2 regions of the Blastococcus colisei genome follow, and region 2 is predicted to be linked to the other one. Evidence: riboswitches for the same ligand, from Rfam matches in the RefSeq annotation. Region 2 holds a riboswitch; the other holds the start of a gene.

Region 1 (11,449 bases), on a different contig from region 2:
TCCGCGACGACGCCACCCTCGAGGCCGGCGTTGATCGCGATCTGCTTCAGCGGCGCCTCGAGCGCGACGCGCACGATGTTGGCACCGGTCGCCTCGTCACCCTCGAGCTCGAGCTTGTCGAACGCGACGGCCGTGGCCTGCGCGAGAGCGACGCCACCACCGGCGACGATGCCCTCCTCGACGGCGGCCTTGGCGTTGCGCACCGCGTCCTCGATGCGGTGCTTGCGCTCCTTCAGCTCGACCTCGGTCGCGGCGCCGGCCTTGATGACGGCGACGCCACCGGCCAGCTTGGCCAGGCGCTCCTGCAGCTTCTCGCGGTCGTAGTCGGAGTCCGACTTCTCGATCTCGGCGCGGATCTGGTTGACGCGACCCTGGATCTGGTCGGCGTCACCCGCACCCTCGATGATCGTCGTCTCGTCCTTGGTGGTGACGAACTTGCGCGCGCGGCCCAGCAGGGAGACGTCGGCGTTGTCGAGCTTGAGGCCGACCTCCTCGCTGATGACCTGGCCACCGGTGAGGATGGCGATGTCGGCGAGCATGGCCTTGCGGCGGTCACCGAAGCCCGGGGCCTTGACGGCGACGGACTTGAAGGTGCCACGGATCTTGTTCACGACCAGGGTCGCGAGGGCCTCGCCCTCGACGTCCTCGGCGATGATGGCCAGCGGCTTGCCCGACTGCATGACCTTCTCGAGCAGCGGGAGCAGGTCCTTGACCGAGCTGATCTTGCCGTTGACGACCAGGATGTACGGGTCGTCGAGCACGGTCTCCATGCGCTCGGAGTCGGTGACGAAGTACGCCGACAGGTGACCCTTGTCGAAGCGCATGCCCTCGGTGAGCTCGAGCTCGAGACCGAAGGTGTTGCTCTCCTCGACGGTGATGACACCTTCCTTGCCGACCTTGTCCATCGCCTCGGCGATGAGCTCGCCGATGGCGGGGTCAGCGGCGGAGATCGAGGCGGTGGCGGCGATCTGCTCCTTGGTCTCGACGTCCTTGGCGGTCGAGAGGAGGTACTCGCTGACGGCCTCGACGGCCTTCTCGATGCCCTTCTTCAGGGCCATCGGGTTCGCGCCGGCGGCGACGTTGCGCAGACCCTCGCGCACGAGCGCCTGGGCCAGCACGGTGGCGGTCGTGGTGCCGTCACCCGCGACGTCGTCGGTCTTCTTCGCGACCTCCTTGACGAGCTCGGCCCCGATCTTCTCGTACGGGTCCTCGAGCTCGATCTCCTTGGCGATGCTCACACCATCGTTGGTGATGGTGGGGGCACCCCACTTCTTCTCGAGTACGACGTTGCGGCCCTTGGGGCCGAGCGTCACCTTCACGGCGTCGGCGAGGGTGTTCATACCCCGCTCGAGGCCACGGCGCGCCTCTTCGTCGAACGCGATCATCTTGGCCATGTGGTGATGTCCTCCATGCATTGATCGCTGCACGGCCGGGTTCGGCGCCCGCGACGGACGACACCAGTGACGTGGACTCCCTTGCGGCCCACACGCCGGTGCCTCACCGTTCCGACCTGGTTGGCACTCGGGAGCCCCGAGTGCCAGAAACGAGTCTGGCACTCGACCCCTGCGAGTGCAAGGAGGGGTCCCCCGGACGACGCCGAACGCCCTCCCCGCCGCCGAGGTATAGGAACCTTTACCTGCGGGTTGAGCCCCCGATTCGTAGGTAGAGGTTCCTATACCTGCGTCGGGCGCCTGCGTCGGGGCGGGGTGGGCTCCGCACGCAGCGAGGCCCGGCCCCCATACGGGGACCGGGCCTCGGTGAAGTGCCGGGATCAGGCGGCGGTGACGCCGTCCGCCTGCGGGCCCTTGGCGCCCTGGACGACCTCGAAGCTGACCCGCTGGCCCTCCTCGAGGCTCTTGTACCCGTCCATCTGGATGGCCGAGTAGTGGACGAAGACGTCCTGGCCGCCGTCGACGGCGATGAAGCCGAAGCCCTTCTCGGCGTTGAACCACTTCACGGTGCCCTGTGCCACGTGTGCTCCCACGTTCGTGCGTACGGACGGTCCCTCTGGATCGGGGAACCGGGTCTAGCTCTTCCGCCCGTTCGAACACGAACATGGAACTGGAACCGCGCGAGAACGTACATCAGGAAATGCCTGGTGACGGTACATCGACGCCATTCCGTTGCCGGATCGGGCGACGTGTCGGCCGCCCGATCCGGTTCGGCGACGCTCAGCCGATGAGGCCGGCCGACCGGAGCGACCGGAGCGACGGCTCGACGCGGTGCGTCGGGCCGACCACCGGCTCGAGCGGATCGAGGGTCTTGAGGCCCTCCCCCGTGTTGAGGACGACGGTCTCCTTGGCCGGGTCCAGCCGCCCGTCCTCGACGAGCTGGCGCAGCACCGCCACCGTCACGCCGCCGGCCGTCTCGGCGAACACGCCGGTGGTGCGGGCGAGGTCGCGGATGCCCTGGACGATCTCGTCGTCCCCGACGCGGCCCACCGAGCCGCCGGTCCGGCGGATCGCGTCGAGCGCGTAGGGACCGTCGGCCGGGTTGCCGATGTTGAGCGACTTCGCGATGCCCGTGGGCTTCACCGGCTTGACGACGTCCCAACCCTGCTCGAACGCGGTGGCGATCGGGTCGCACCCGGCCGACTGGGCGCCGAAGATCGTCCACTCGGTGGCCTCGACGATGCCCGCGGCGACCAGCTCCCGGAACGCCTTGTCGACCTTGGTCAGCAGCGAGCCCGACGCCATCGGGATGACGACCTGGGCCGGGATCCGCCAGCCGAGCTGCTCGGCGATCTCGTAGCCCATCGTCTTGGAGCCCTCGGCGTAGTAGGGCCGCACGTTCTGGTTGACGAAGGCGGTGTCCTCGAACTCGTCCGTCTCGGCGAGTTCACTGGTCAGCCGGTTGACGTCGTCGTAGGAGCCGTCGACGGCGACCAGAGTCTGGCCGTAGACCGCGGACTGCACGACCTTGCCCGGCTCGAGGTCGCTCGGGATGAAGACGAAGGACGGGATGCCCACCCGGGCCGCGTGCGCGGCCACCGAGTTGGCCAGGTTGCCCGTCGAGGCGGCGGCGATCTTGCGGTACCCCAGCCCCTTCGCCGCGGTGGCGGCCAGCGACACGACGCGGTCCTTGAAGGAGTGCGTCGGGTTGGCCGAGTCGTCCTTCACCCACAGCCCGCCCGTGAGGCCGAGCTCGGCGGCGAGCCGGTCCGCGCGCACCAGCGGGGTCAGACCGGGGTCGAGGCTGACCCGGTCGGCCGGGTCCTGGCCCACCGGGAGCAGGCCCGCGTAGCGCCAGATGTTCTGCGGCCCGGCTTCGATCTGCTCGCGGGTGACGGACTTCATGAGCTCGGGGTCGTAGTCGACCTCCAGCGGGCCGAAGCACTCCGCGCAGGCGTGCTCGGCGATGAGGCCGAAGGTGGCCCCGCAGTTGCGGCACACCAGGCCGCGGGCGGGACACGGGGCAACGGGGCCACCGGCAGACGAGTCGGCCTGGACAGAACCGGGAGCGGTCAGGGTCATGCGACGACTACCTCCTCATCTTCCCCGCACCGGGCCGTCGAGCCGTGCGGGACGGAATTGGCACCTTCCGTCCCGCGCATGCGCGCGGGCGGCGGTTGCCGGGGCTTCGTCGGGCCGTGTCCCTCTGCCCCTCTGGATGAGTGGAACGGCGAGAACTGTACCCAGTACCGGCGGGGTTCCGGACGACGGTCAGGATGTGAGATGTGACCGCCCGCATCGTCTACACCGATCTCGACGGCACGATGGTCGGTCCGCGGGGGTCGTTCTGGCACGCCGCCGACCGCGGGCTCACCGCCGACCCGGCCGCCGCGCTGCTGGCTCTCCACCGGGCCGGGGTCCCGTTGGTGCTGGTCAGCGGCCGGACGTTCGAGCAGGTCATCGAGGCCGCGCGGATCTTCGCCGCCGACGGCGCCATCGCCGAGCTCGGTGCGACGATCGCCTGGGACGCCGGCCGGAGCACCCACCGGCTCACCGGCGAGCTGCCCGCCGAGTACGCCGGACGCGCGCCCATGGAGGTCATGGCCCAACTCGGCGTCGTCGAGCAGGTGATCGCCGAGAACCCGGGCCGACTGGAGTGGCACGCGCCCTGGCACGCCACGCACTCGACCGACGCCCTGCTGCGGGGGCGGGTCGACCCGGTGGCGGTCGACGCCTGGCTGGCCGAGAAGGGCGCGGGCTGGCTGACGCTCAAGGACAACGGCGCGATCCCGGCGACGTCCCGGTTCGGGCTGGACGACGACCCGCTGCCGCCGCGGGTCTACCACCTCATGCCGCGTGGCATCTCCAAGGGTGCGGCCATCGCCTGGGACCTCGAGCGGCGTGGCCTCTCGCCCGCCGACGCCGTCGCGATCGGCGACAGCGTCAGCGACCTGGACATGGCCCCGGCGGTCGACCGGCTCTGGATCACCCGGAACGGCGCGTCCGTCGACGGCATGGGCAGGCTCATGGACGCCGTCCCCAACGTGACGGTCACCGCCGCGCCCATGGGCGAGGGCTGGGCGCAGGCGGTCCTGGCCAGCCTGTAGCGGCATTTATGGCCATAAATGCCGCTACGTCGTCCTAGGAGGTGACGTCGCGGCGGGCGAAGTGCCGGAAGGCCAACGCGGTGAAGATCGCCGCGTAGACCAGCGACTGAATGATGCCCCGGAACATGTCCCCGGAGTCGACCGGCGTCTGCAGCAGGTCGGTCCAGGCGAACTCCTCCGCCGTCGGGAACCAGTCGCGGATCGCCCCGAGTTGCTCGACCTGGTCGAGGATCGCGAAGACGAACATCGTGAACACCGCGCCACCGACGGCGGCCAGCGGCGCGTCGGTGATGGTGGAGAACCAGAAGGCCAGGGAGCCGACGACCAGCAGGTGGACGGCGAGATAGCCCAGCATCCCGGCCAGGCGCAGCATCCCCTCCCCCTGGTCGAGGGTCACGCCGACCGGCGTCTGGATGTCCTCGAAGCCGAAGGCGATCCCGCCCGCCACCACCGCGACCGTGGCCAGCACGAGCAGTGCGCCGACCGACTGCACCAACGCGGCGTAGAACTTCTGCCGGAGCAGCCGCATCCGTGGCACCGGCGTCGCCAGCGCGTAGCGCAGCGATCCCCATTGGGCCTCGCTGGCCACGGTGTCGCCGAAGCACAGCGCGTACACGACGACGAGGAAGAACCCGGTCGTCGCGAACAGGACGAACAGCGTGAAGTTCAGGCCGCTCGACGTCGCGACGTCGACCAGGTTGATGCGGTTGTTCTCCGCCGCCTCCTCGCTGGCACCCAACTGCAGCGCGGCGATGAGGATGAGCGGCAGGGCGACCATCAGCGCGAAGACCCCGATGGTGCGCCGGCGCTTGAACTGCCTGCGGAGCTCGACCGAGAGCCGCAGCGTCCGTTCCGGCCGATATCCGGCGACGGCACCCGTCGGCTGGACGTGCTCTCCACCCGGCGAGGCAGAAATGGCCATTTCTGTCGCTCGTTGCGTGGTCATCAGTTCTCCCCCACCAGCGCCAGGAACGCGTCCTCGAGCCGCCGGCGCGGCGTGAACTCGTCGACCTCGATGTCGGCCGCCACCAGCGCCTGCAGCGCCGCGGCCCGGCTGTAGCCGTCCAGGTCCGCGACCAGGCCCTCGTCGGTGCGCCCGGCACTGACGCCCGGCAGCCCCTCGAGGACGGCGATCGCCCGGTCGGTGTCGGCGTCGTCGACCAGACCGACGAGCACCGCGCCACCGGTGCCGACGATCTCCTCCACCGTGCCCTGGGCGATCTTCTGCCCCTTCGCCATGACGACGACGTGGCTGCAGGTCTGCTCGATCTCGCTCAGCAGGTGGCTGGAGACGATGACCGTGCGCCCGGTCGCGGCGTAGGAGCGCAGCACCTCCCGCATGGCATGGATCTGCGGCGGGTCCAGCCCGTTGGTCGGCTCGTCGAGCACCAGCAGGTCGGGCAGCCCCAGCATCGCCTGCGCGATCGCCACCCGCTGCCGCATGCCCTGGCTGTAGCGACGCACCGGGCGGTCCAGGGCGGCGCCGAGGCCGGCCACCTCGATCGCCTCCTCCATGTGCGCGTCCTCGGCCGGGCGCCCGGTGGCCGCCCAGTAGAGCCGCAGGTTGTCGCGGCCGGACAGGTGCGGCTGCAGGCCGGTGCCCTCGACGAACGACCCCAACCGGGAGAGCACCGGTGCACCGGGGCCGGCCGCGTGGCCGAAGATGCTGATCCGCCCCTCCGTGGGCCTGATCAGGCCCATCAGCATTCGCAGCGAGGTGGTCTTGCCCGCCCCGTTCGGCCCCAGCAGGCCGAGGACCTGACCGCGCCGGACCTCGAAGGAGAGGTCCCGGACGGCGACGAAGCCGTCCTTGTAGGCCTTGGTCACGCCCTCGAAGCGCAGCGGCACGTCCTCGCCGTCCGGCTCCACGTGCGAGACCTGACGCCGGCGATGACGGCCCCAGAGCAGGGCCACCGCCCACGCGAGCAGCCCGAGCCCGATGACGGCGGCGAGCAGCACCCACCACCGCGACGTGCCGCTGTCGGTCTGGGTGGCGCCGTCGACCTGCGGCACCGCGAGATCGGTCCCGCCGTCCGCGAGGGCCACCGAGTAGACGGCCGCCTCGGCCGGGAGGGCGAACGCCTGGTCGGTGGAGGACACGACCAGCCGCATCGTGTGGCCGGCCTCGAACCGGTGCACGATCCCGGGCAGGGTCACCTGCACCGTCGTGGGCCGGGTCGGGTCCGACGACAGCCCGGTCAGCGCGAGCGGCGCCACGAGCCCGGCCGGCAGGGTCGTCGTCCCGCCGGGTCCGACGTCGTACAGCTTGGCGAACAGGGTGGCCGAACCGCCCGGGGCCGCCACGGCGACGTCGACGGTCGGCGCCCCGACGACCTCGACGGCGGTCTCGAGCGGCTCGCTCTCGAAGGCGGCGAACTGGCCGGGGATCTCCAGCGTCGTGCCGCCGAGGGCGGCGGTCAGCGCGCCGAGCCCCGGAACGGTGGTCAGGGCGGCAGGGGTGCCGCCCGCCGGGGTCACGACGGGCTGGAGAGGCCCGCTGAGCGCGATCTGCCGGCGCTCGGCGGACTCGGCATCCACCAGCCCCGGGTAGGCGTCGGCGAGGACGGTCTGGTCGCCGCCCTGGACCCGGCCGAGTCCGGTCGCGCCCAGACCGGTGGGGGCCGGGTACTCGAAGCCGGTGCCCGGGTCGGCGCCTCGTCCCCGCAGGTGGAAGTCGAACCAGCCCGCCACCTGCTCCCGCAGGTCGGCCGTGACCCGGTCCGACGTCGACGAGTCGTGCCCGCCCGCGAACCAGACCACCTTGACCGGGGTGCCGTTGGCGGCGATGCCGCGGGCGTTGGCATCGGCCTGGCCGAGTCCGAAGAGGGAGTCCTGGGTGCCCTGGATCAGGAGGGTGGGCGCCTCGATGCGGTCGAGCACACCGGCCGGGCTGCCCCGTTCGAGCACGGCCGCGATCTCCGGGGTCAGCGTCCCGGTGGACGCCGCTGCCTGGTAGGCCGCGCAGACGTCGGCCCGGAAGCGACCGCAGATCAGCGCCTGCTCGACCTCATCGGGTTCCACGGAGGCGGGATCCGGCAGGCTCGATTCTCCGAGGGCCGGCCGCGCATCGGCGCCGTCCCCGTTCTCCGTTCCGCCGGCCCCGCCGCCGAGGGCGTCGAGCAACCCACCGCTCGGCGCCGAGCCGATGCCGAAGAACAGCCCGGCCCACAGCCGCTTGTAGACGCCGGCGTCCCCGTCCTGCGGGACGGCGGCGACCGTGTCCGCGTCCACGGCGCCGACCTGGGAGGGAAAGAGCGCCGCGGTCAGGGAGCTCCAGGTGATCTGCGGGGCGATGGCGTCGATCCGCTCGTCATAGGCAGCACCGAGTAGCGCGACCCCGCCGCCGTAGGACCCGCCGGTGACGCCCACCCGCGGGTCGCCGTCGCCATCGAGCTCGACCTCGTCGCGCTCGGCGAGGAGGTCGATCAGCGTGGACAGGTCGGCGATCTCGTACCGGGGGTCGTTGAGCCCGATCTCGCCGGTGCTGCTGCCGAATCCCCGCGCGGAATAGGCGAGGACGACGTATCCGCGCTCGGCGAGGTCCTGCGCGTCGGCGGCGACCGACTGCTTGCTGCCGCCGAACCCGTGCGCGAGCACCACGGCGGGGGCAGGCTCGCTCCCGGCCGGTAGGTAGAGGGTGGTGTCCAGCTCGACGGCGTCCGCGCCGGTGCCGGAAGGCACCCGGGCCTCCTCGGTCCGGACCTCCTGGGCGGCCGACGCCGCGGGGGCGAGGAACAGCAGACCGGTGGACAGCAGCAGGAGGACCAGGACTGCGGACGTCGCGCGGGCGCCGGAGCGCGGGCGGGGACGCACGAGCCCGCGGAGGGAACGCACGAAGCGGCCAACGGACGGCGAACGGCTCGTGTTCCGCCCGTCGCACCCGATCACCGGGAGGGGCGGTACGCCCGTCCCGGAGACCGCGATCAGGGCTGCCAGTCGCCCGTCGTGACGACGACGAGAGCCGGCGCCTGGACGTCGGCCGGGAGCTCGAAGAAACGCGGCGTGGGGCCCTGGAGCAGCGGGAACATCTCGACCAGCTGCAGGGCGGCCTGCCGCTGGTTCTCGTCGCCCTCGGTGAAGAACACCGTGCTGGCGGCCACGTCGTCGGCCAGGTAGGCGCCGACGGCGGGGGTCTCCCACCCGCCACCGGCGATGGTCGCCGCGACCTTGGCGGCCAGGCCGTTGATGTCGGTCGAGTTCAGCACCGTGACCGGCACGCGCACCGGCGTGGCGACGACCGGGTCGACCTCGATCGGGTCGGTGGGCAGGGCCGGCAGCGAGTCGACGTCGGGGAGGGCGGGGGCCGAGGCGCTCGGGGTCGCGGGCGTCTGCGCTGCCGTCTCCTGGGTCTCGGGAGACACGAAGGTGTAGACGCCGAGCACCGCCAGCGCCACCACGGTCATGGCCAGCAGGCCCGTGAGCACCCGGCGGGGCTTGCGGGGCTCGTCCTCCTCGAGGACGGCGACGGCCGACCCCTTGCGGCCTTCTGCCTTGCGTCGGGCGGCGTCGGCCGCCTGGCGCTCGGCCCGCATCGCCGCGCGGCCCCCGACCGGGCCGGTGCCGTGCCCGCGGACGGGCGTCGGCGCGTCGTCGAGGGAATCGACGACGTCAGCGTCCTCCGAGCGACGGCGGACCGACCGTTCGGGGATCGCGGTGGTGCCGGGCGCGCTCGCGACGGGCGCATCGTCGTAGACCTCGGGGTCCGCGGCGACCACGCTGTCACGGGAGGGCTTGGTCCAGTCGCCGTAGGCGGGCGAGGACGAGCCGGACGCCGTGGTCTGCGACGGCACCCGGGGAAGCCGGCCGGAGGACCGCAGTCCGGAGGGCCCGGTGGACCGCAGACCGGACGGGCCGGTGGAGCTGAGGGACGGCTCGGCGTCGGGCCAGCTGCGGCTGGGCCGCGCGGGCGCCGGGGCGGGCTGCACGCGAGCGGGGCGCTCGAGCAGGTCGCCGCGCAGGCCGGCGGCGGGAGCCGCGGGCACGAAGGAGTCGTCGGCCGACAGCTCGAGACGCGGCTCCGGTGCGGGGACGGCCTGGAACGGGGCGACGGATGTGAGGGGCGCCGCGGGACGGGCCGGCGTCGCGGGGCGCGCGCCGCCGCGGGACGCCGCAGCGGGGACGGGCGGCAGTGGTAGCCGCGAACGCGACATCTGGCGCGGCCCCGCGGGCGTGCGGGCATCCGCGCCCGGGACGGGGCGTGACACGGGCCGGCGGGCGCCGTCGGACCGGTCACGGCCAGGCGCCGTCGGATGATCGCTCAGCGCCGGGGCAGCGCCGCGCCACAGCCCATCGGGTACGTCCGTACGCCGACGACCGGGCGCCACAGGGGCGCGCCCCTGGTCCCGTCCGTCACTGCCTGATTCGGCGTGCCTGCCCACGGTGAGCAAATCTAACCGCTGTAACTCTCATTGCACAGGACCTTGGGACGAACGTGTTCGTTGCCGCGCGAGTCGCAGCCGGCGGAGCCGCCGGACGAGCAGCGGGTCTGCGGCCAGGGCGGCGGGTCGGTCGACCAGCGCGTTGAGCACCTGGTAGTAGCGCGTCGGTGTCACTCCGAACCGGTCGCGGATCGCCGTCTCCTTGGCCCCCGGACGACGCCACCACTGGCGCTCGAAGGTGAGCATCTCGTGCTCCTTGCGGGACAGACCCACGCCCGGGACCTGCGCAGGAACCACCCCCAGGCCCTCGGGCCGGTGCGGGGAGACCACCGGGGTCGGGTCGTCGGTCATCGCTCGTCATCTCCTGCTTCCTCGGCCCCGCCGGCACCCGGTCGGGCCAACGCCTGCGACGGTAGCGCCGGGCTCCGACAGTTCCGGGGCGCACGGCGCCGTGCCTCGCGAACGGCACCGACTGGTCGTCAGAGGCGCGCGGGGATCACCTCGGCCGCCGCCCGGCGGCTGCCCGCCCGGGCGTGTCGCAGCAGGTCGACGGTGAAGACGGCCAGGGCCACCCACACGACGGCGAAACCGGCCAGGCGCGCGGCGGGCATGGGCTCGTCGTAGACGAAGACGCCGATCGCCAGCTGCATCGAGGGGGTGATGTACTGCAGCAACCCCACGGTCGACAGCGGGATGCGGCGGGCGGCGGCCGCGAACAGCAGCAGCGGGACCGCGGTGGCCACCCCGGAGCTCACCAGGAGGAGAGCGTGCCCGGTGCCCGCGTTGGCGAACGTGCCGTCCCCCGCGGAGTGAGCCAGCCCCAGCACCGCGGCCGCCGGCACGGCGACCAGCGCGGTCTCCACGAACAGGCCGGGCGCGGCCTCGGTGCGGACCAGCTTCTTCATCAGCCCGTACAGGCCGAACGTGATCGCCAGAGCCAGCGCGATCCACGGTGGCCGCCCGTAGTCGACGGTCAGCACGATGACGGCGACGGTGGCGATGGCCACGGCCGCCCACTGGAGCGGGCGCAGCCGTTCGCTGAAGACGACGACGCCGAGCAGCACGCTCACCAGCGGGTTGATGAAGTAGCCGAGCGAGGTCTCGACCACGTGGCCGGAGTTCACGCCGTAGACGAAGACCAGCCAGTTGGCGGCGATGAGGACGGCCGCACCCAGGAGGACCAGCGACCGGCGCCGGTCGGTCACCAGCGCCCGCACCTGCGCCCAGCGGCGGAGCACGGTCAGCAGGACCCCGACGAACAGCAGGGACCACAGCACCCGGTGGGCGACGATCTCCAGCCCTCCGGCGGGCTCCAGCAGCGGGAAGTAGAGGGGGAACAGGCCCCACAGCGAGTAGGCGGCCAGCCCGGAGACCACCCCCAGGCGACGCTCGTCCACGGGCGCACCGTACGCCGGGGCATCGCCGGGTCATGAGCCGCGCTCAGGACCCGGCAGCCGTCAGGGGGTCTGGATGTAGTCGACCAGCTGCCTGCGCTCCTCCTCCAGCTCGTCGAGCCGGGCCTTGACGACGTCGCCGATGGAGACGATGCCGACCAGGTCGCCGTCGGCGACGA
Region 2 (11,449 bases):
ACGGCCTGCCGCACCGCCTCCAGAGCCACTTCACGCCGCAGCATCAGGGGATCGGACCTCAGGTCCTTGGCCAGCGACACCGCCAGCCCGACCATGACGATCGCGAACGGCAGCGCGGCGACGATCGTGAGGTTCTGCAATCCGGTGAGGGCCTCCTCGCCCACCAGCAGCATGATCGCCGCCACGGCACCCATGACCAGCCCCCAGAAGACGACGGTCTTCCGGCTGGGCTCGATCGTGCCGCGTTCCGACAGCGAGCCCATGACGATCGACGCGGCGTCAGCGCCCGAGACGAAGAAGATCGCCACGAGCAGCATGACGAGCACGGTCATGACGGTGGCCAGCGGGAACTGCTCGAGGACGCCGAACAGCTGGGCCTCGGGCGAGCCCGCGCCGGCCAGGTCGGCGCCGTCCCGCTGGGCGGCGATCCCGGCGCCACCGAAGATCGCGAACCAGATCAGGCTCACGACGCTGGGCACGAGCAGCACGCCGGTGACGAACTGGCGGACGGTGCGGCCGCGGCTGATCCGGGCGATGAACATGCCGACGAACGGCGTCCAGCTGATCCACCAGGCCCAGTAGAAGATCGTCCAGCCGCTCAGCCACGCGTCCAGCGGGTCGCCGCCGCTGGCCCCGGTGCGGGCAGCCAGGTCGCCCAGATCGGCGAAGTAGTTGCCCACCGTGGTGGGAATCAGGTTGAGGATGAAGACCGTCGGGCCGACGACGAACACGAACACCGCGAGGATCAACGCGAGGACCATGTTGATGTTGGCCAGGTACTGGATGCCCTTGGCGATCCCGGAGACCGCCGAGGCGACGAACGCCATCGTCAGGATCGCGATGATGACGACCAGGAGCGAGTTGCCGAGGTCACCTGCCCAGCCCAGGATCTCCGCGCCGCTGCCGATCTGCAGCGCGCCGAGCCCCAGGGAGGCCGCCGATCCGAACAGGGTGGCGAAGATCGCCAGGATGTCGATGGCCTTGCCCGCCGGGCCGGAGGTGCGCCGCTCGCCGAACAGCGGAGCGAACGCGGAGCTGATCAACTGCCGGCGGCCGCGGCGGAAGGTGCCGTAGGCGATCGCCAGGCCGACGACGGCGTAGATGGCCCACGGGTGCAGCGACCAGTGGAAGAGCGTGGTGGCCATCGCCGTCTCCACCGCGGCCGGGGTCTCGCCCTCGACGGTCAGGGGCGGCGGCGAGACGTAGTGCGACAGGGGCTCGCTGACGCCGAAGAACATCAGACCGATGCCCATGCCCGCGCTGAACATCATCGCGATCCAGGAGGTCGTCCGGAACTCGGGCTCCTCGTCGTCGCGGCCCAGCGGGATGCGGCCGTACTTGCTGGCCGCCAGCCAGATCACGAAGACGACGAACGCCGAGGCGACCACCACGAACAGCCAGCCGAGGTTGCCGATGACCCACCCGAGCGCGCTGCTGCTCGCCGTTCCCAGGTTCGACGGCGCCAGGAAGCCCCAGGCGACGAAGGCGAGCGCGAGTGCCGCAGCGACGCCGAAGACCACGGTGTCCAGCCGCCCCGCGCGGTCGCCCGCCATGGGTGGTGGCTCGGCGATCGCGGGGTGCATCTGGGTTGCGCCCGAGCCGGACGTGCCGGGCTCCGGGCCGTCGCTGAGAGGCCTGTCGGTCGGGGTAGTCGTCACAGTGGTGTGGCGTCGGCGTTCGACGCATCTCCGTTCACGGTCGACGAGCAGTACGGACAGCCCGGAGGCCGCGGGGAGCAATGCCTGACAGTGCTCCGCGCGCGCTACGGGCGCCCATGACCGTGACCGTGCCGGGACCCGCCCAAACGCGCTCGGGCCCGAACGGTTGAGGTCGGCGTCACCTCTTCGGCGGGCGCGCTCAGCCGATCCACAGGTCCACCGGGTTTCCTGGTCGCATGGACGGACGCGCACCGTGGTCCGACCGGCGGCGCCGGGTCCTGCTCGGCCTCGCCCTCGGCACCGTCGCCGGCGCGGCGCTCGTCGTCGCCGTCCTGCTCCTGCTGTCCACGCCTGACGACCTGCGCGGGCTCTGGTGGCCGGCCACCGCGCTCTGCACCGTGTGGACGGCCGCCGCGGCCCGGGCGGCCCGGCGGACCGATGTCTGAGGCTGACGCCAGACTGCAGGACATGGAGCTGCCCACCGCCCTCTACGAATCCACGGACGACGGCTACCTGGCCACCGCGCTGACCATCGGGCCCTGGGACGCCGGGCTGCAGCACGCCGGCCCTCCGGCGGCGCTGCTGCTGCGGGAGGCCGAGCGGGCCGGCGCCATCGAGGGCGGGCAGACCGTCCGGATGGCCTACGACATCTTCGCGCCGGTCCCGGTCGGCCCGGTGCGCATCACGGCGTCGGTCGTCCGCCCCGGACGGCGGATCGAACTGGTCGAGACGGTGCTCACCGCCGGGGACGAGCGGCCGCTGATGCGGCTGTCGGCCTGGCGCATGCGGGCCCGTTCCGACGGTGCCGCCCCCGAGCCGCCGGCACCCCACCCGGCCGCGTCCGGACCGGAGGAGAGCCGCCGCGAGCTGGCGGCCTTCTTCACCACCGAGGTTGCCTACCACCGGGCGCTGGACTGGCGCTTCCCCACGGGCAGCTTCAATTCCCCGGGGCCGGCCTCGGCGTGGACGACCCCGCGCTGCACCCTGGTCGCGGGCGAGCCGATGACGCCCCTGCAGCACCTGCTGGTGATGACCGACGCAGCGAGCGGGATCTCAGCGGTTCTGGACTGGACCACGGCGACCTTCGCCAACGTGGACCTGCTCGTCTCCCTGCACCGGCCACCGCGGGGCGACTGGCTGGGCATGGACGCCGTGACGACGCTGGGCGGGACCGGCGCGGCGCAGTGCACCGCCGTCCTCTTCGACGCCGAGGGCCCGATCGGCCGGTCGGCGCAGTCACTGTTCGTGGAGCCCCGCTGACGGTGTGGCGCGGGCCCGGCCGACGGAGCAAGGTGAGTACGAGCACGGATCGACCGACGGGAGTGGCATGGACGCGCTGATCGAGCTGCGGGACTGGCTGTCCGGCCGCGGTCTCGAGGTCGTGCTCATCATCCTCGGCTCGGTGCTGCTCGCCCGGCTCGTCTCGTGGGCCGGCGGCCGCATCACCGACCGCATCGACGCCCGGTACACCGGCGGTGACGCCCTCGTCCGTACCGAGGCCGCCAAGCACCGGCACTCCCTCACCCAGGTGCTCACCTGGGCCGCCATCGTCCTCATCTACTCGATCGCGGTGTTCTTCGTGCTCGACCGGCTGGGAGTGCCGATCACCGGCCTGGTCGCCCCGGCGACCGTGCTGGGCGTCGGGCTCGGCTTCGGCGCGCAGCGGATCGTCGGCGACGTCCTGGCCGGGTTCTTCATCATCACCGAGCGCCAGTACGGCTTCGGCGACGTCGTCGCGATCCAGGTCGTGGGCGGGATGGATCCCGCCACGGGCACCGTGGAGGACGTGACGCTGCGGATCACCCGGCTGCGCTCCGCCGACGGCGAGGTCGTCACCGTGCCCAACGGGCAGATCGTCAAGGTGATCAACCTGTCCCGCGACTGGGCGCGGGCGGTCGTCGACGTCCCCGTCCCGACCAGCGTCGACGTCAACCGCGCCAACGAGGTGCTGCGCGAGGTGGGCCGGGAGGCCTTCCGCGATCCCGCGCTGCGCCCCCTGCTGCTCGACCCGCCCAGCGTGATGGGCGTGGAGAGCCTCGGCCTCGACCAGGTGAACGTCCGCATGGTGGCCCGCACGCTGCCCGGCAAGCAGTTCGACGTCGGCCGTGACCTGCGCGCCCGCGTCGTCCTGGCGTTCCGCGCGCAGGGGATGAAGGTGGAGCCGCCGACGACCGTCGGGATGTCCGCCGACGGCGATCGCACGCAGGAGGGCGATTCGTGAACGAGCCCGACCGGCAACCCACGCTCCAGCAACCCGAGGTCGCCGCCGATGCGAGCACGGCTCGCCCGCGGTCCCCGTGGCATCCCTCGCGGATCCCGTCGCACCTGGGGCGGGCGCGGACGTCGACCGTCGTCCTGAGCCTGCTGTTCCTGGCGATCGGCACCCTCTGGCTGCAGATCCGCCCCGATCCGGACCGGCCGTCGACGGCCGGGACCGGCACGGAGCAGCCCGCGGTCGAGACCACGCCCGCCCCGGAGACGACGCCCCCGGAGGAGACGACCGATCCGGCGCCGTCCACCGCCCCCACGCCGTCGACCGGCCCCACGTCGACCCCGACACGGACGCCCACCGGCACCCCCACCGGCACCCCCGACGGAACCCCCGACGGAACGACGACGCCGGAGGAGACGACGGACGAGGACACCCCGACGACGTCGGCGCCCAGCCTGCCGACCGAGACCGGGACGGGCAGTGCGCCTGGCTGACGCCTAGAACGAGGTGACGACGGCGATGCCCGGGCGGCGGCCCACGTCGGCCAGGGCGGGGGCGGACTCGTCGAGCGCGAGCGTGCGGGTGACTAGCCGACCGGGGTCGAGCCGGCCGGCGGCGATGAGGCCGAGCAGCCCGGGATAGGCGTGCGCGGCCATGCCGTGACTGCCCAGGACCTCGAGCTCGAGGGCGATGACCCGCTCCATCGGCACCTCGGCGCGCCCCTGCTCCGGCGGCAGCAGGCCCACCTGCACGTGCCGCCCGCGGGGACGCAGGCTGCGGAGGGAGTTCCCGCAGGTGACGGGTGCGCCCAGGGCGTCCAGCGAGACGTGCGCACCGCCCGCGGTGAGGTCCTGGACCGCGACCGGCACGTCGGCCCCGCCGTCCACGGTGTGCTCGGCACCGAGCTGCCGGGCGAGGTCGAGCGCGGCGGCCGAGACGTCGATCGCCACGACCCGTGCGCCGGCGGCCACCGCGATCTGCACCGCGGAGAGACCGACCCCACCACAGCCGTGCACCGCGACCCACTCCCCCGGGCGCACCCGGCCGATCTGCGTGACGGCCCGGAAGGCAGTGGCGTAACGGCAGCCCAGGGCCGCCGCAGTGGTCAGGTCGAGCTCCTCCGGGACGGCGACCAGGTTGACGTCGGCCGCGTCCAGGGCGACGAACTCCGCCAGCGAACCCCAGTGGGTGAAGCCGGGCTGGGTCTGGTGGGCGCACACCTGGTGGTCGCCGGCCGCGCACTGGGCGCACCGGCCGCAGGCGTTGACGAACGGCACGGTCACCCGGTCGCCGACCCGCCAGCGGCGGATTCCCCCGCCGACCGCCTCGACAGTGCCGGCCAGCTCGTGCCCGGGCACGTGCGGCAGGACGACGTCGGCATCGTGCCCCTGCCAGGCGTGCCAGTCGCTGCGGCAGATCCCGCTGGCGGCCACCCGGACGACGACGCCTCCGGGCGCGGGGTCGGGGACGGGCACCTCCTGCACCGACAGCGGACCGGCGAAGGACTCGAAGACCAGGGCGCGCACGGTGCCAGCCTGCCCGGCGCCTACCATCGCCCGGATGCCGACCCTCACCGTCGCCGGGCGCTTCTGCGGTCCACCCGGCACCGCCAACGGCGGCTACCTGGCCGGCCGGCTGGCGGCGCTGACCGACTCGAGCACCGTGAGCGTGCGGCTGCGCCGGCCCACTCCGCTGGACCGGCCCCTCGACGTCCGTCCCGCGGGGACCGGCGTGGAGCTCCTGGACGGCGACGAGGTGCTGGCCGTCGCGACACCGGCCGAGCTCGACCTCGAGGTCCCGGCCGCGCCGTCCCCCGCCGAGGCGGCGGCCGCGCAGGCCGCGCTGCCGCCGCGGACGGGGCATCCCTTCCCCCGGTGCTTCGGCTGCGGGCCCGAGCGCACGCCCGGCGAGGCCGTCGCCGTGTTCGTCGGACCGCTCCCGGACCGGCCCGACCTCTGGGCCGGAGTCTTCCGGCCCACCGCCGAGCTGCCCTCGTCGGACGGCGCCGCCGCACCGGAGACGGTCTGGGCGGCGCTGGACTGTCCGTCGTTCCAGCCGATCGCGCCACTGGACTCGTTACCCCACCTGCTCGGGACCATCACCGCGCGCCAGGACACCCCGGTGCGGCTGGACACCGACCACGTCGTCTTGTCCTGGGTGATCGGCCGCGAGGGGCGCCGGTCCACGACGGCGTCGGCGCTGATCGGCCCCGACGGCGAGGTGTGCGCCCGGGCGCAGGCACTCTGGTTCGCGATGCCGCCGTCCTGAGGCGGGTGTTTCACGTGGGACATCGACGCCGGACAGACTGACCGGCGTGGACGATCTGGACACCCTCCGCCGGACCTGCGACCGCGCGCTCGCCGGACACGGCCCGCAGCGCGCAGCCGACCTGCTCGCGACCATCCCGGCCGACACCGATCCCGACCGCTACGGCGACGGCGGCGTGGTCGCCGAACTGGAGGCGGAGGTCGCGGCGCTGCTCGGGCAGCCCGCTGCCGTGTACCTGCCCAGCGGAACGATGGCCCAGCAGGCGGCACTGCGGGTGCACGCCGACCGGCGCGGCCGGCGCACCGTGCTCTTCCATCCCGAGAGCCACCTCGACCGGCACGAGGGTCGCGCGCTGGAACGGCTGCAGGGTCTGGTCGGCCGGCCGGTGGGGGACCGCTACCGGCTGCTGCTGCGCCATGACCTGGACGCCGTCGCCGAGGCGCCGGCCGCCCTGCTCGTCGAGCTGCCGCAGCGGGACCTCGGCGGTCAGCTGCCGCCCTGGGACGACCTGGTCGCCCAGGTCGCCTGGGCGCGCGAGCGCGGCGCCGCGGCGCACCTGGACGGTGCACGCCTGTGGGAGGCGGCCGCGGGGTACGGACGCACCCCGGCGGAGGTGGCGGGGCTGTTCGACACCACCTACGTCAGCTTCTACAAGGGCATCGGAGCGCTCGCCGGGTGCTGCCTGGCCGGTCCGGTCGACGTCGTCGCCGAGGTCCGGGAGTGGCGGCGGCGGATGGGCGGCACACTGTTCGGCCTGTGGCCCGGCGCGGCCTCGGCGCTGACGTGCCTGCGCCGGCGCCTGCCGTTGATGCCGGCCTACCTGGAGCGGGCGCGGGAGATCGCCGCGGCGGTGCGCGACCTGCCCGGCGTGGCCGTCGTCCCGGATCCGCCGCAGACGCCGATGCTGCACCTGCTGCTGCGCACCGGTGCCGAGGACTTCCGGACCGCGGCACGGGCGCTGGCCGAGGACGGGCTGTGGACCTGGGAGCGGTCGATGGCGACGGTCGACCCGGCCGTCCAGCGGGTCGAGCTGCCGGTCGGCGACGCCACCATGGCGCTGTCGCTCCCGGAGATCCGGCGCGGGATCGCGACGCTCGCCGGCTGACCGTCGAGGGCCCCGTGCAGCCCGGCGAGTCGGCGTCCTAGGATCGGAACGGCTCACGAGAGGCAGCGACAAGCACCTGGCTGGCTGCCCGGCAACCTCTACTCCGTCTGAGGTGCTCCCAGGGGAAGAGCCGGCCGGGCGGCGTCCGTCGTCCGGCAAGGACGGAGTTCCTGCGCGCCGCGGGCTCTCCGCGAGCGAAGAGGAGACGGCGCATGACCGACCCGCAGAGCTGGAGCTTCGAGACCCGGCAGATCCACGCCGGCACGAGCCCCGACCCCACGACCGGAGCCCGCGCGCTGCCCATCTACGCGACCACCGCGTACCAGTTCCGCGACAGCCAGCACGCCGCGGACCTGTTCGCGCTGGCCGAGATGGGCAACATCTACACGCGGATCATGAACCCGACGCAGGACGCGCTCGAGCAGCGCGTGGCCTCGCTCGAGGGCGGTGTCGCCGCGCTCGCCGTCGCGTCGGGGCAGTCGGCGACGACGCTCGCGCTCCTGAACGTCGCCGAGGCCGGCGACCACGTCGTCGCGTCGGCCTCGCTGTACGGCGGGACCTACAACCTGCTGCACCACTCGCTGCCCAAGCTCGGCGTCACGGTCTCCTTCGTGGAGGACCCCGACGACCCCGAGGCGTGGCAGTCGCTGGTCCGGGAGAACACCAAGGCGTTCTTCGGCGAGTCCATCGGCAACCCGAAGGGCGACGTCCTCGACATCGAGCAGATCGCCGACGTCGCGCACCGCAACGGCGTCCCGCTGATCGTGGACAACACCATCGCCACGCCGTTCCTCATCCGGCCCTTCGAGTTCGGTGCCGACGTCGTGGTGCACTCCGCGACCAAGTACCTCGGCGGGCACGGCACCGCGATCGCGGGGCTGATCGTGGACGCCGGGACGTTCGACTGGACCGGCGGGAAGTTCCCCGGCTTCACCACGCCGGACCCGACGTACAACGGCGTGGTCTACGCCGATCTCGGGGCGCCGGCCTACGCGCTGAAGGCCCGGGTGCAGCTGCTGCGCGACCTCGGCCCGGCCCTCTCGCCGTTCAACGCGTTCCTGGTCGTCCAGGGGATCGAGACGCTGTCGCTGCGCATGGAGCGGCACGTGCAGAACACCGTGCGCGTCGCGGAGTTCCTCGAGGCGCACGACGAGGTGGACCGGGTGAACTACCCGGTCCTGGCGTCCTCGCCGTGGCACGCGGCGCAGCAGAAGTACGCGCCGAAGGGCGCCGGCGCCGTGCTCACGTTCGAGCTGCACGGCGGCCGCGAGGCCGGCCAGCGGTTCGTCGAGGCCCTGGAGCTGCACAGCCACGTGGCCAACATCGGCGACGTGCGCAGCCTGGTCATCCACCCGGCCTCGACCACGCACTCGCAGCTGACCGCCGACGAGCAGCTCACCACCGGTGTGACGCCCGGCCTGGTGCGGCTGGCCGTCGGCCTGGAGGGCATCGAGGACATCCTCGCCGACCTCGAGGCCGGCTTCCGCGCCGCGAAGGCCGCCTGACCGAGCGGCGCAGCTGACGATGGGCGGGTGGGTCGAGGGGGATCCGGTGGGCGACCGGGTCGTCCTCGACCTGCCCGCGTTCTCCCCCGAGCGCGGCGGTGTCCTCCCGTCGGTCCGGGTCGCCTACGAGACCTGGGGCACGCTCGCGCCGGACGGCTCGAACGCGGTCCTGGTCGAGCACGCGCTCACCGGCGACAGCCACGTCGCCGGGCCGGCCGGTCCAGGCCACCCGACCCCCGGCTGGTGGGCCGGCCTGGTAGGCCCCGGCGCGCCGCTGGACACCGACCGGCTCTTCGTGGTCTGCGCCAACGTGCTCGGCGGCTGCCAGGGGACGACGGGGCCGTCGTCCCTCGACCCGGACGGCGTGCGCTGGGGCTCCCGCTTCCCCGAGGTGACCGTCGGCGACCAGGTACGGGTGGAGACGGCCCTGACCGACGCGCTCGGCATCGCCCGTTGGGCGTGCGTCGTCGGTGGCTCGATGGGTGGGATGCGGGCCCTGGAGTGGGCGGTGGCGATGCCCGACCGCGTGGCGACGCTGTTCTTCCTGGCGTCGGGGGCGGTGGCCACCGCCGACCAGATCGGCACCCAGACCACGCAGCAGGCCGCCGTCCGCGCCGATCCGCGCTGGGCCGGCGGCGACTACGACCTGTCCGACCCACCGGTGGACGGGCTGGGCGTCGCCCGCCGCATCGCCCACCTGACCTACCGCAGCGCCTTCGAGCTCGGCGAGCGCTTCGGCGCGACGGTGCAGGAGGACGGGCGGTTCGCCGTCGCCTCCTACCTGGAGCACCACGCGGGCAAGCTGGGCCGCCGGTTCGACGCCGGCAGCTACGTGCTGCTCACCGAGGCGATGAACAGCTGGGATGTCGGCCGCGGCCGGGGCGGGGTGGAGGCGGCGCTCTCCCGGGTGACGGCCCGGTCGGTGGTCGCGGGCGTGGACAGCGACCGGCTCTACCCGATCGAGCTGCAGCAGCAGGTCGCCGACGGCCTCGGGGTCCCGCTGCAGGTGATCTCCTCGCCGTACGGGCACGACGGCTTCCTCATCGAGACCGCCGCCGTCGGCCGACTCCTGCGCGACCTGCTCGCCTGATCCACGCGTCGGTACTCGCAGAGATTTGCAGCAGTCCACTCCCGCGGGACCTGCCGTTTCCCGGAGGGTCCCCACGCTGTCTCTTGCCGGTCGTGCCGTGCCGCGGCGAGCACGGTTACCGCTGCGCTCGACGGCTGTTCCGCGTGGGACGACTGAGACCCCATGGGGGTTATCCACAGGGAAAGATGTAGGCGAGGTTTCCCTCCTGTCGGAACGACCGGTCACACTCCTGGAGTGCTAGGTCGTCGTCGCGCCGCAGCCCCGAAGGAGCCGGAGGCTCCTCAGTGGTGCGCCTTCGTCGATGAGTCCATGCGAATCACCCCTGCGAATCAGGGCACCTACCTGCTGGTAGCCGTGGTCGTCGACACGGTCCGGATCGACGAGATCCGCCAAGTCCTCCGGTCGCTGCTCTACCGGCGGCAGGATCGGCTGCACTGGCGCGACGAAGAGGCTCCACGTCGCACGAAGATCGCCGAGGCCATCGGAGCGCTCGATCTTGCGGCCACCGTCGTGATCGGAACGCCGTTGGCCAAGTCGAAGCAAGAGCGCGCTCGGCGCAAGTGCCTGGAGACGCTTCTGCCGAACTTGGAAACCATGGGCGTCACCCGCGTCGTGATGGAGGAGCGCACCCGGAGCCTGGTCGAGTCGGACCGAAAGATGATCACGGCCGTGCGCGGTAAGCGGCTGATCACCGCAGGACTGCGGGTGGAGACAGCGAGACCGAAGGAGGAACCGATGCTGTGGCTCCCCGACTCCGTCGCCGGAGCCTTCGGAGCAGCGCGGGACCGCGGCAGAAGCGAGTGGCTGGAGTTGATCGGGCGCGTGGAGCAGATCGACGTCTCGACGCTCTGAGCGGGCCGCTCCTGACAGACGCGCCTCGGACAGCGCGAAGGCCGGGTCCCGTCGTCCGGCGGGGGTCCCGGCCTCACTTCCCACCGCCCTCAGGGGGTGAGCTGGTCCAAGCATGCCCGAAAATGGAACAAAAGCAACATTGATGGATCACCAGGTCGAGCGAGTTCAGTCAACACCGGGCAAGAACGTCGAGTGGGTTGCGGGCTACAGCTCAGGCGTTGACCCACCCTCTACATGACAGAGTTCCGCTACGCCGAGCAGATCTCGCGAGGACGGCCACCGGGATAGCGTCGGGGGCATGAGCTACGACGTCGCCGCCGTCCGGGCGCAGTTCCCGGCACTACGGGCGGGCACTGCCCACTTCGACGGCCCGGGGGGCACCCAGGTGCCCGAGCCGGTCGCGCGCGCCGTCGCCGACACCCTGACCGCGCCGATCGCCAACCGCGGCCGTGTCACCGCGGCGGAGCGGACGGCGGACGACGTCGTCGCGGGCGCCCGTCAGGCCCTGGCGGATCTGCTCGGCGCCGATCCGCGCGGCATCGTCTTCGGCCGCAGCGCCACGTCGCTCACCTTCGACGTCTCCCGGGCGCTGGCCGCCGGCTGGGGGTCGGGTGACGAGGTCGTCGTCTCCCGGCTCGACCACGACGCGAACGTGCGGCCCTGGGTGATCGCGGCCGAGCAGGCCGGCGCGACGGTGCGCTGGGCGGCGTTCGACCCGGCGACCGGCGAGCTCACCGCCGACGACGTCGCCGAGGTGCT

The links. A riboswitch is a leader RNA that binds a small molecule or an ion and turns the genes downstream of it on or off. The one in region 2 is predicted to bind S-adenosylmethionine.
Region 1: it holds a riboswitch for S-adenosylmethionine, as region 2 does, so the genes downstream of both, thrC (threonine synthase) here and FHU33_RS01435 (bifunctional o-acetylhomoserine/o-acetylserine sulfhydrylase) in region 2, are expected to answer to the same signal.

What each region holds. Positions count from the first base shown of each region.
Region 1 is NZ_VFQE01000002.1:408,240-419,688, forward strand. Features, by position in the region: gene groL (chaperonin GroEL) at 1-1,394, opposite strand, end outside; gene FHU33_RS21410 (cold-shock protein) at 1,772-1,972, opposite strand; gene thrC (threonine synthase) at 2,172-3,473, opposite strand; SAM riboswitch class I at 3,486-3,616, opposite strand; gene FHU33_RS25180 (HAD family hydrolase) at 3,677-4,498, shown strand; gene FHU33_RS21420 (ABC transporter permease) at 4,533-5,444, opposite strand; gene FHU33_RS21425 (alpha/beta fold hydrolase) at 5,444-8,332, opposite strand; gene FHU33_RS21430 (LytR C-terminal domain-containing protein) at 8,422-9,480, opposite strand; gene FHU33_RS21435 (DUF3263 domain-containing protein) at 9,904-10,227, opposite strand; gene rarD (EamA family transporter RarD) at 10,356-11,273, opposite strand; gene FHU33_RS21445 (CBS domain-containing protein) at 11,334-11,449, opposite strand, start outside.
Region 2 is NZ_VFQE01000001.1:305,516-316,964, reverse strand. Features, by position in the region: gene FHU33_RS01475 (BCCT family transporter) at 1-1,553, opposite strand, end outside; gene FHU33_RS01470 (hypothetical protein) at 1,895-2,104, shown strand; gene FHU33_RS01465 (thioesterase family protein) at 2,127-2,918, shown strand; gene FHU33_RS01460 (mechanosensitive ion channel family protein) at 2,986-3,879, shown strand; gene FHU33_RS24720 (Rv3103c transmembrane domain-containing protein) at 3,876-4,364, shown strand; gene FHU33_RS01450 (zinc-dependent alcohol dehydrogenase family protein) at 4,368-5,396, opposite strand; gene FHU33_RS01445 (hypothetical protein) at 5,431-6,138, shown strand; gene FHU33_RS01440 (threonine aldolase family protein) at 6,185-7,243, shown strand; SAM riboswitch class IV at 7,295-7,411, shown strand; gene FHU33_RS01435 (bifunctional o-acetylhomoserine/o-acetylserine sulfhydrylase) at 7,456-8,748, shown strand; gene metX (homoserine O-acetyltransferase MetX) at 8,768-9,838, shown strand; gene FHU33_RS01425 (hypothetical protein) at 10,193-10,690, shown strand; gene FHU33_RS01420 (cysteine desulfurase-like protein) at 10,989-11,449, shown strand, end outside.